One region of the Paenibacillus sp. CH40 genome, then DNA from elsewhere that is predicted to be linked to it. Evidence: riboswitches for the same ligand, from Rfam matches in the RefSeq annotation. Region 1 holds a riboswitch; the other holds the start of a gene.
The links. A riboswitch is a leader RNA that binds a small molecule or an ion and turns the genes downstream of it on or off. The one in region 1 is predicted to bind glycine.
Positions count from the first base shown of each region.

Region 2: linked by a shared signal. The riboswitch ahead of NLX73_RS17320 (alanine/glycine:cation symporter family protein) and the one ahead of sdaAB (L-serine ammonia-lyase, iron-sulfur-dependent subunit beta) in region 1 are both predicted to bind glycine.

Region 1 covers NZ_JANAVQ010000006.1:12,831-17,260, reverse strand. The annotation lists gene NLX73_RS17735 (DUF6359 domain-containing protein) at 1-1,449, opposite strand, end outside; glycine riboswitch at 1,665-1,780, shown strand; gene sdaAB (L-serine ammonia-lyase, iron-sulfur-dependent subunit beta) at 1,992-2,681, shown strand; gene sdaAA (L-serine ammonia-lyase, iron-sulfur-dependent, subunit alpha) at 2,671-3,570, shown strand; gene NLX73_RS17720 (Ig-like domain-containing protein) at 3,642-4,430, opposite strand, start outside.
Region 2 covers NZ_JANAVQ010000005.1:296,140-300,569, forward strand. The annotation lists gene NLX73_RS17315 (glycoside hydrolase family 1 protein) at 1-1,308, shown strand, start outside; glycine riboswitch at 1,477-1,553, shown strand; glycine riboswitch at 1,572-1,666, shown strand; gene NLX73_RS17320 (alanine/glycine:cation symporter family protein) at 1,826-3,244, shown strand; gene NLX73_RS17325 (iron-containing alcohol dehydrogenase) at 3,302-4,430, opposite strand, start outside.

The sequences.
Region 1 (4,430 bases):
ATCCAGAGTCAAACCTGCCACATCGGACAATTTCGTGTAGTCCTGCTTCCATGCAAGCCATTGGACCGTTTGTACCAGGAAGGTGGAATCATCCACTTCCTTGAAACCATCATATGTCTTCTTCGACTGTCCGTTTTCCTCACGCACATATTTCGGTGTAGCATCTTCTACAGGGGAAGAATCACCGATGAACGCTGCCTTGCCTTGACCTACCTTGGAGATAGCGGCATAAGGCCCTTCTGCACGGCCCCCGCCGTTATAAACTCCCTGATCTACAGCATTCCCCCATTTTTTCGTGCCTGAAGGGATATAAGCAATGCCTTTAGCCTTGGTAGGATCAATAATAGCCAGCGTAGATCCTGCATGCATTGCAATCGAGCGCACACCCTTGGTAATGCCGAAAGATTGATCTGCGGCTACAATGTCAGTAGCATTCACGTCACCAAGCGCATTATAACGGAAACGAACACCAAAGTTGGTCGCCAGCCAATCGGAGCTTGTTAATCCTTGCATCGCCGGTGATGCAGCTTCTTCTGCAGTCATGCCTTTGGCCGGATTAGTATAGGCTCCACGACGGTAGCCATTCATAACTTCGGAGGAATCCCAACGGTTTTTGTTACGGTCCGCATTATAATGATCGGAGATGAAGAAGACGCTCCCCCCGTTATTCACGTATTGCAGCAGAGCAGCCTGCTCGGATGCCTTAAAGGCAACATTCGCTTCACCAATAATGAACACATCATATTGGCGCAGCTTGTCATATGTTATGGCCTGCTCTCCATAAGTAAAAGGAATGGGACGATTCAATTGGTCTACCGTAAAGCCTACATTACGCAGTCCATTGGCAAAGTCGGAGAAGGCGCCTTCAATGACCCAATCTGCTGCGCCAGCGGTCTGTGCGTGCGTATTATCGAACAGCACCTTTTTGCCTTTTCCATCCGGCAATGTAGTACCGGGTTGACCCGGGTTGCCAGGTTCACCTGGTTCCCCCGGCTCGCTTCCGCTCACCAGTTCAACAGCGCTTGGGCTTTTCACTCCACCAAAATTATTGTAGGCGCCGAGTGTACCCGTCACACGAATTTTGCTGCCGATCAGCTCAGGATGGCCTGACAGCCCAAATTGCCCTCTGTACGCTGAAGTCAGCTGTACATCCAATAGATTAGACGTATTACGTTCATTTGCCTGATCGGCAATCAGTACGTTAAAATCATTCGCGAACGGAGAAGAAAAGTTAGCCGTTTTCGATCCGGTAGCATGTCCGACGATGTAGCCTTCCACCGTCACCGTACCTCCACTACTTTGGCCCTGAAGTGCTTCGGCTACTGTCAATGCTCCCTCTGCCTTGACCTGACCGAATGGAACGAAGATCCCAATCAGCAGTGATACGATTGCTGCTAGATGCAGCATCCCTTTTAAGCGTGAACCTGTGAACCGCAAGCCTTTTACCATACGTCAATATCCCTCCTATGTTTTCCATAAATGTACTTGTCCTTTATCAGATTAGCCGCCAATCTTCTAATTCCTTCCTGATTTCATCCATAATTATGTAAATTTTAATCTTTTTTATTGGAAACGCACCTGTTTATGTAAAAATTGAACCCTGTGATTGACACCGAGCACGGCATACATTACCCTAAGGAAGACATGTAGAACGGTATACGCGAATGAAGATGACGGGAGAGTCTGTCCAGGGAGCCTACACTCTGGCGGCACCGAAGGAGCAAGACGCCAGCACCCGGCTGGCGGATAATCTCTCAGGTCCATGTATCGTCATCTGACGCAACTCTGGAGAGAGCGCAAGCCACCCAAGGGGTAAGGCGGTAAGAACACCGCACGAAACTCTCAGGTAACGAGGACAGAGATAAGGGAAACTTCCTTATCCTGTCCTTTTTTGTGCTCACATTGTGCGTCAGCATTAGGAACCGTCATAACCGCGCAAAGACGCGGAAATACCATATAGTATGGTATTAGAACATACAGGGGGCCACACCATGCGTTTCAAAGATGTATTTTCTATTATCGGCCCGGCCATGACCGGACCTTCCAGTTCACACACCGCAGGCGCGGTGCGACTCGCACGCGTTGCCCGGCACTGGCTCGGAGAGCAGCCTGACCGTGCCCGCATGACATTATACGGCTCCTTTGCCGATACGTATAAAGGACACGGGACAGATCTGGCTCTCATCGCAGGACTGCTTAATTACGATACGGACGATCACCGGATTCCCGATGCCGAGCAATGGGCCGAACAAGCCGGGATGGCCGTGGAATTCGCCGTCAGCGGACTCCCCGCCCCTCATCCGAACACTGTCCGTTTCGAGCTGTGGAAGGGCGAGGATCAGCGCACACTGTTGGGCTCCTCCATCGGCGGCGGCAGCATCCATGTCCAGCAACTGAACGAATTCCGGGTCAATCTGACCGGGGAGCTGCCTACGCTGGTGCTTCTCCACTCAGATAAGCCCGGTACATTGGGCGCGATAACTTCAGCGCTGGGCGCGGCTCACATTAACATTGCCTATATGCACGTAGATCGCAAGGGCCGGGATGGTGAAGCACTCACCGCCATTGAAACGGACAGTTCTGCTCCAGCTGAACTAATTGCGGAACTGCGTTCTTTACCTCATATGTATGAAATTAAGATGATTAATTTGAAAAAAGGAGCTGAATCCGATGCGGTTTAGCCATCTGCATGAGATCAGCGCTTTATGCGCTGAAGAATCCACCACGATTGGCCGCTTGATGATTCAAGAGCAGGTACAAGAAACGAATACAACGGAGGAAGAAATCTTTCGTCAAATGTCTGATTATTATGAAGTCATGAAGGAAGCCGTTCATCGCGGACAGACACAAGACACCGTATCCCGTAGTGGATTGACGGGCGGGGACGGCAAGCGCCTAGCCGAGTATCTGCGGGCAGGGGAAACCTGCTCCGGTGATGCCTCCGCGCTCGCCATGGCTTATGCCCTCTCCGTGTCGGAGGTTAATGCATCCATGGGTCGCATTGTCGCCACGCCTACCGCAGGCTCATGTGGGGTTATCCCTGGTGTATTCATCAGTGCGCAGGAGCGGTTCGGCTGGGATGATGAGCATATGGTGCACGGCCTATTCGCCGCTGGAGCCATTGGCTACGTGATCGCCAACAACTCCTTCATTTCTGGCGCGGAGGGAGGCTGTCAGGCTGAGATTGGCTCAGCTATCGGGATGGCCGCTGGTGCTATGGTCGAGTTGCGCGGTGGTACGCCTGAACAGGCTGTTCACGCCGTGGGCCTCGCTCTTAAGAACACGCTCGGCCTGATTTGTGACCCCGTCGCCGGACTCGTGGAGATCCCGTGCATTGTGCGCAACGGGCTGGGAGCCGTGACTGCGCTTGCCGCAGCGGACATGGCTTTGGCGGGTGTGCGCAGCGCTATTCCGTCTGACGAAGTCATTGACGTAATGCTTGAAGTCGGCAGTGCGATGCCGTCGAAGCATCGCGAGACCGCCAAAGGCGGGTTGGCCCAGACGCCGACTGGCAAGCGTTTGACCGAATCACTTACACGCAACACACCGACCAAGAAAGATAAGTCATAATTTATAAGCGGTGCCTCCTTAAAATAAAAGAGCAAGCCTATCGTCCTTGGACGTATGCTTGCTCTCTTGTTTTACTGAACGGTTACCTGTACCTTCGTCATTTTACCTGCATATTTCACAGTAATTACAGCTTTGCCCTTGCCCTGTGCCTTAATGTTACCGTCTTTGACGGTCGCAACAATAATTCTGGACGAGGACCAGACAGCCGGTTTGGAAACATCCTTCTCCGACTCATCCTTATACGTGGCTGTAGCCGTAACCTTAGCCAGCTGTCCTGCCTTCAAATTCAAAGCGACTTCGTCTGTTTGCAGGTATTTAAGCGTATCAACATCCACGGGTACACTAATTACCTTCCCGCCAAACTTCGCCTGAATGTTAGCTTTACCGTAGCTAATCGCAGTAACCTGACCCTTTTTAACAGTGGCTACCTTATAATTAGACGTTTTCCATTCAGCTTGGGCCGTAACGTCCTTTTCTTTACCATCACTCGATTTAACCACAATCGCGATGGTTTTTTGATCTCCAGATTTGAGCGATAGCGCGATTGCATCCGCTTCAATCTTTTGCGCTACGTCCACTTCTACCGTAAACGTAATGTTTTGCTTGCCATATGAAGCAGTCACAGTTGCCTTACCGCTACCATTCGCTTTGATCAAACCTTCGCTAACCTCAACCACTTTTACATTGCTAGTTGTCCAGGTGGCGTCCTTAGTTACATCTGTTTTTGTACCGCCACTCTTAACTCCTGTTACTTTCAGTTGCTTCGTTTCCTGAGCACCAAGCGCAATTACACGCGAGTCTGTTTCCAGACGGTCTACAAGGCCTACTTGCACGTTAATCGTCAGTTTTTTGCCATTATA
Region 2 (4,430 bases), on a different contig from region 1:
GATCACGCTATAGAGATTTCTTCCGAACGACTCGAAGACATTTTGGCAGGCAAAGTCAATGCACGTTTTCCAAAGCGTGAAGGTGTAGACTTTTTCCACCATTACAAAGAAGATATTGCATTATTCGCTGAAATGGGCTTTAAAGTATTCCGTATGTCCATCCATTGGTCGCGGATTTTCCCGAATGGCTATGATGCCGAGCCGAATGAAGCAGGATTGCAATTCTACGACAATGTATTTGATGAGCTGCGCAAGTATGGTATTGAACCGCTGGTAACATTGTCACATTATGAGACACCGCTAGGTCTGACGCAGAAGTATAATGGCTGGCTGGGTCGTGAAGTCATACAGCACTACGTAAATTATGCCGAAACGGTGTTCACACGCTATAAGGATAAAGTAAAATACTGGCTGACCTTTAATGAAATCAATGTAATGACCATGAGCCCGTTCACCGGTGGCGGTGTGGTTATTGACCGTGTAGAAAACAAACAACAAGCGATATATCAAGCATTGCATCATCAATTTGTAGCTAGTGCACTGGCGACCAAACGGGGACATGAGATCATCCCGGGCGCTCAGATCGGCTGTATGCTGGCACGTATTGAAAGCTATCCACATACGTGTAACCCAGAGGATATACTGAAAGCCCAGCATGAAAATCAGATGAACCTGTTCTTTACGGATGTGCATGCCCGTGGGGAATATTCTAACTACATGAATCGTTATTTTGAAGAAAATAATGTTGTAATACACACAGAACCAGGCGATGCTGAAATATTGAAAAATAATACGGTTGATTTTATCTCATTTAGCTACTATATGACCTTGACCGTATCTGCAGGTCCAGAAGGTGAGAAAGCAGCAGGAAACCTGATTGGTGGCGTGAAAAATCCATATTTACAGTCCTCTGACTGGGGATGGCAAATTGATCCGATCGGTCTGCGTGTTACGCTGAACACGTTATATGACCGCTACCAAAAGCCGTTGTTCATCGTGGAAAATGGCTTGGGTGCGTATGATAAGGTAGAAGAAGACGGTTCTGTGCATGACACATATCGTATTGATTACTTGCGTCAGCATATTGCCCAAATGAAGGAAGCAATTGCCGACGGTGTTGATCTGATTGGTTACACCAGCTGGGGCCCTATCGACCTTGTGAGCATGTCTACTTCCGAAATGTCCAAGCGCTACGGATTTATTTACGTCGATCTGGATGATGACGGTAACGGAACGCTCAAACGCTCCAAAAAGGACTCTTTTAACTGGTATAAAAATGTGATAGCAACCAATGGTGAAGAATTGTAATTCCATATTGTCTCGGGCGGGTATAGCAGAGGACATCCTAAGGATGCAATCTGCTGTACCCGCTTTTTTGATAGACACAATAATAATATTTCAGAGGGCTTCACAAACTTTTCACTTGTAATAAGCTGAAAGTTTTCTGTATAATGAATAAAAATTTCATATGTCTGGTTGATGTTTGCGGGAGATGGAACGAAGGTTCCGACCGAAGGGGCAAAACTCTCAGGTGCTTAGGCTGATTACAGCAACAAGCGGGGACCGTAAACGGACAGAACTCTGGAGAGACCCTTAATTGGGCGCCGAAGGTGCACCGCAGATAACATCTGCTTAAACTCTCAGGCAAAAGGACAGAGACGCGAATAACCTGTGACAGGGAATGCCCTAGGCTTTTTTGTGAGCTATTAGAGGTAGGAACCTGCACAAGATGGTTGTATTTTTTCGTGCCTTTAACCTCTCCAGGAGTCGAATCAGCGGATTTGACTCTTTTTTGTTTTCTAATATGCTGGAGGAGCGGGTTGAAATGAATTTGGTACATGTGTTAGAAGCGATTAGTAGCTGGATATGGGGGGCGCCTCTCATCATTCTTGTCATGGGAACGGGGTTATGGCTGACCATACGTTTGAAGATGCTGCAGGTATTCCGCCTGCCCCTGGCGATCAAGCTGATCGGTAAAGCCCCGAATGAAGGCAGCGGGGATGTAAGTAGTTTTGCGGCTTTGAGTACAGCGTTGGCGGCTACAGTTGGCACAGGAAGTATTGTCGGCGTAGCGACAGCCATTAAGCTGGGCGGGCCGGGTGCCTTGTTCTGGATGGTCGTTGCAGCCTTTTTTGGGATGGCGACAAAATATGCGGAAGGTGTACTTGCGGTAAAATACCGGGTGAAAGATCGGAATGGACAATTTTCCGGCGGCCCGATGTATTATATTGAGAAAGGTCTTGGACGCCGTTTTAAACCGCTGGCGATGCTGTTTGCTTTTTCGGGCATGCTGGTAGCGTTGTTCGGGATTGGAACGTTTCCGCAGGTCAAAGCGATTGTATCTTCGACTGAAAACAGTTTTGGCGTTCCGCCTATTGTAACGGCACTGATTATCGCGGTCCTTACCGGACTTGTTACTATTGGAGGACTCAAAAGCATTGCCAAGGTATCGACGAAGGTCGTTCCTTTTAAAACAGGCTTGTACGTACTGATCTGTCTCATCGTACTGATTCGGTTTGCTGACCAACTTCCTGCCGCCATTGCGCTGGTGCTCCATTCGGCATTTTCAACTACATCTGCAACGGGCGGATTTGCCGGAGCTACGATTATGCTGGCGATGCGAAGTGGGGTAGCCAGAGGTATTTTTGCCAATGAGGCCGGATTGGGGAGCGCACCGATTGCAGCCGCAGCTGCCAAAACCAAATGGCCTGCGGAGCAAGGGCTAATTTCCATGACAGGCGTGTTTATTGATACGATGGTTATTTGTGTGATGACCGGGTTGACGCTGCTGGTTAGCGGTGTGTGGAGCGGGCCTACCGATGCGGGCCTGATGACTCAGCAAGCATTTTCCAGCGCATTCCCGCTGGGGGCAGAACTGCTCACAATTATTCTGATTATGTTCGCGTTCACCACCATGCTCGGCTGGAACTATTACGGGGAACGCTGTGTTGAATACTTGCTTGGGGTCAAGTGGATTAAGCCATACCGTTATCTGTTCATTCTACTCGTTGCCGGGGGCGCGTTCATTAAACTGGATGCGATTTGGTTGCTAGCAGATATCTTTAACGCAATGATGGCTTTCCCGAACCTGATTGCACTGCTCGGCTTATCAGGAATTGTAGTTGCGGAAACCCGAACCTATATGGATTCTCTGAATTCTAGTAAGAAAAAGGGCATTCTTGCAGGTGCCAGTGTAGGGGCAGCTATTCAAGTAGAAGAAAAGGGACAAACGGTTAATTCATAAATTCCAAAAGGGAGTGCCCTCAGCCATCACAGGCTTGAGGACACTCCCTTTTGAATGTTATAACGATGCACGCAAAATAGCTAAAATATCTTCTTGATTCAGCTTTTTATAATTACCAAAGCCTCCGTATTCCATTTCACGGGCTGCAATGTCCGCGATTTTTTCCAATTGCTCATCATTAATATTGTAATCGGCCAGCGTAGAAGGGGCACCGAGACTTGTCCAGAATGCACTAAGACGGTCAATACCTTCCAAGGCGATTTCTCTATCTGTTTTACCTACGGTGTCTAAGTCAAACATGCTGAGCATCAGCCGCTTCATACGTGCAGCATCCTGATCCACTGTGTGTCTCATCCAGTTGGGAAACAGAATTGCCAGACCGCCAGCATGAGGAATATCATATACAGCGGATAATGCATGTTCAATCGTATGCGAAGCCCAGTCCCCGAAGTAGCCCATTTGCAGTGTTCCGTTAAGAGCAATCGTTCCGGCATATAAAATCGTTTCACGATGCTCGTAGCTGTGCAAATCCTCCAGCAGTTTAGGTGCAGTTTCGATCACGGTTTGCAGCACGGAAAAGCACATACGATCTTGCAACGGTGTATTTTTAACATTGTGAAAATACTGTTCAAACACATGGCTCATCATATCCACCATGCCATATACCGTCTGATCACGTGGCACAGAGAAGGTATTTTTAGGGTCCAGAATGGAGAATTTCGGATGCGTCACCGCGCTGCCCCATACGTATTTTTCGTTCGTTTCCCAGTTGGTGATAACAGAATCCGGATTCATTTCTGAACCGGTGGCGGCGAGTGTGAGGATGGTGCCGAATGGTAGAGCCTCGGTCGGCATGTGCTTTTTGTTGATAATATCCCACACATCGCCGTCATATTTAGCCCCTGCTGCGATGGCTTTGGTGCAATCAATAACGCTTCCGCCGCCTACTGCAAGTAAGAAGTCGATGTTGTCGTTTCGGCAAATGTCGATGCCCTTTTTAACGGTGGACAAGCGTGGATTCGGTTCTACGCCGGACAATTCATGAATGTTAAGATGTAGCGGCTCTAACGCGTTTAATACCTGGTCATACAGACCATTTCGCTTGACACTTCCGCCTCCGTATATCAGTAAAATATTTTTGCCGTAATTCAGCAGCTCCTGCTGCAGTTCTTCAATTTGATTGTCT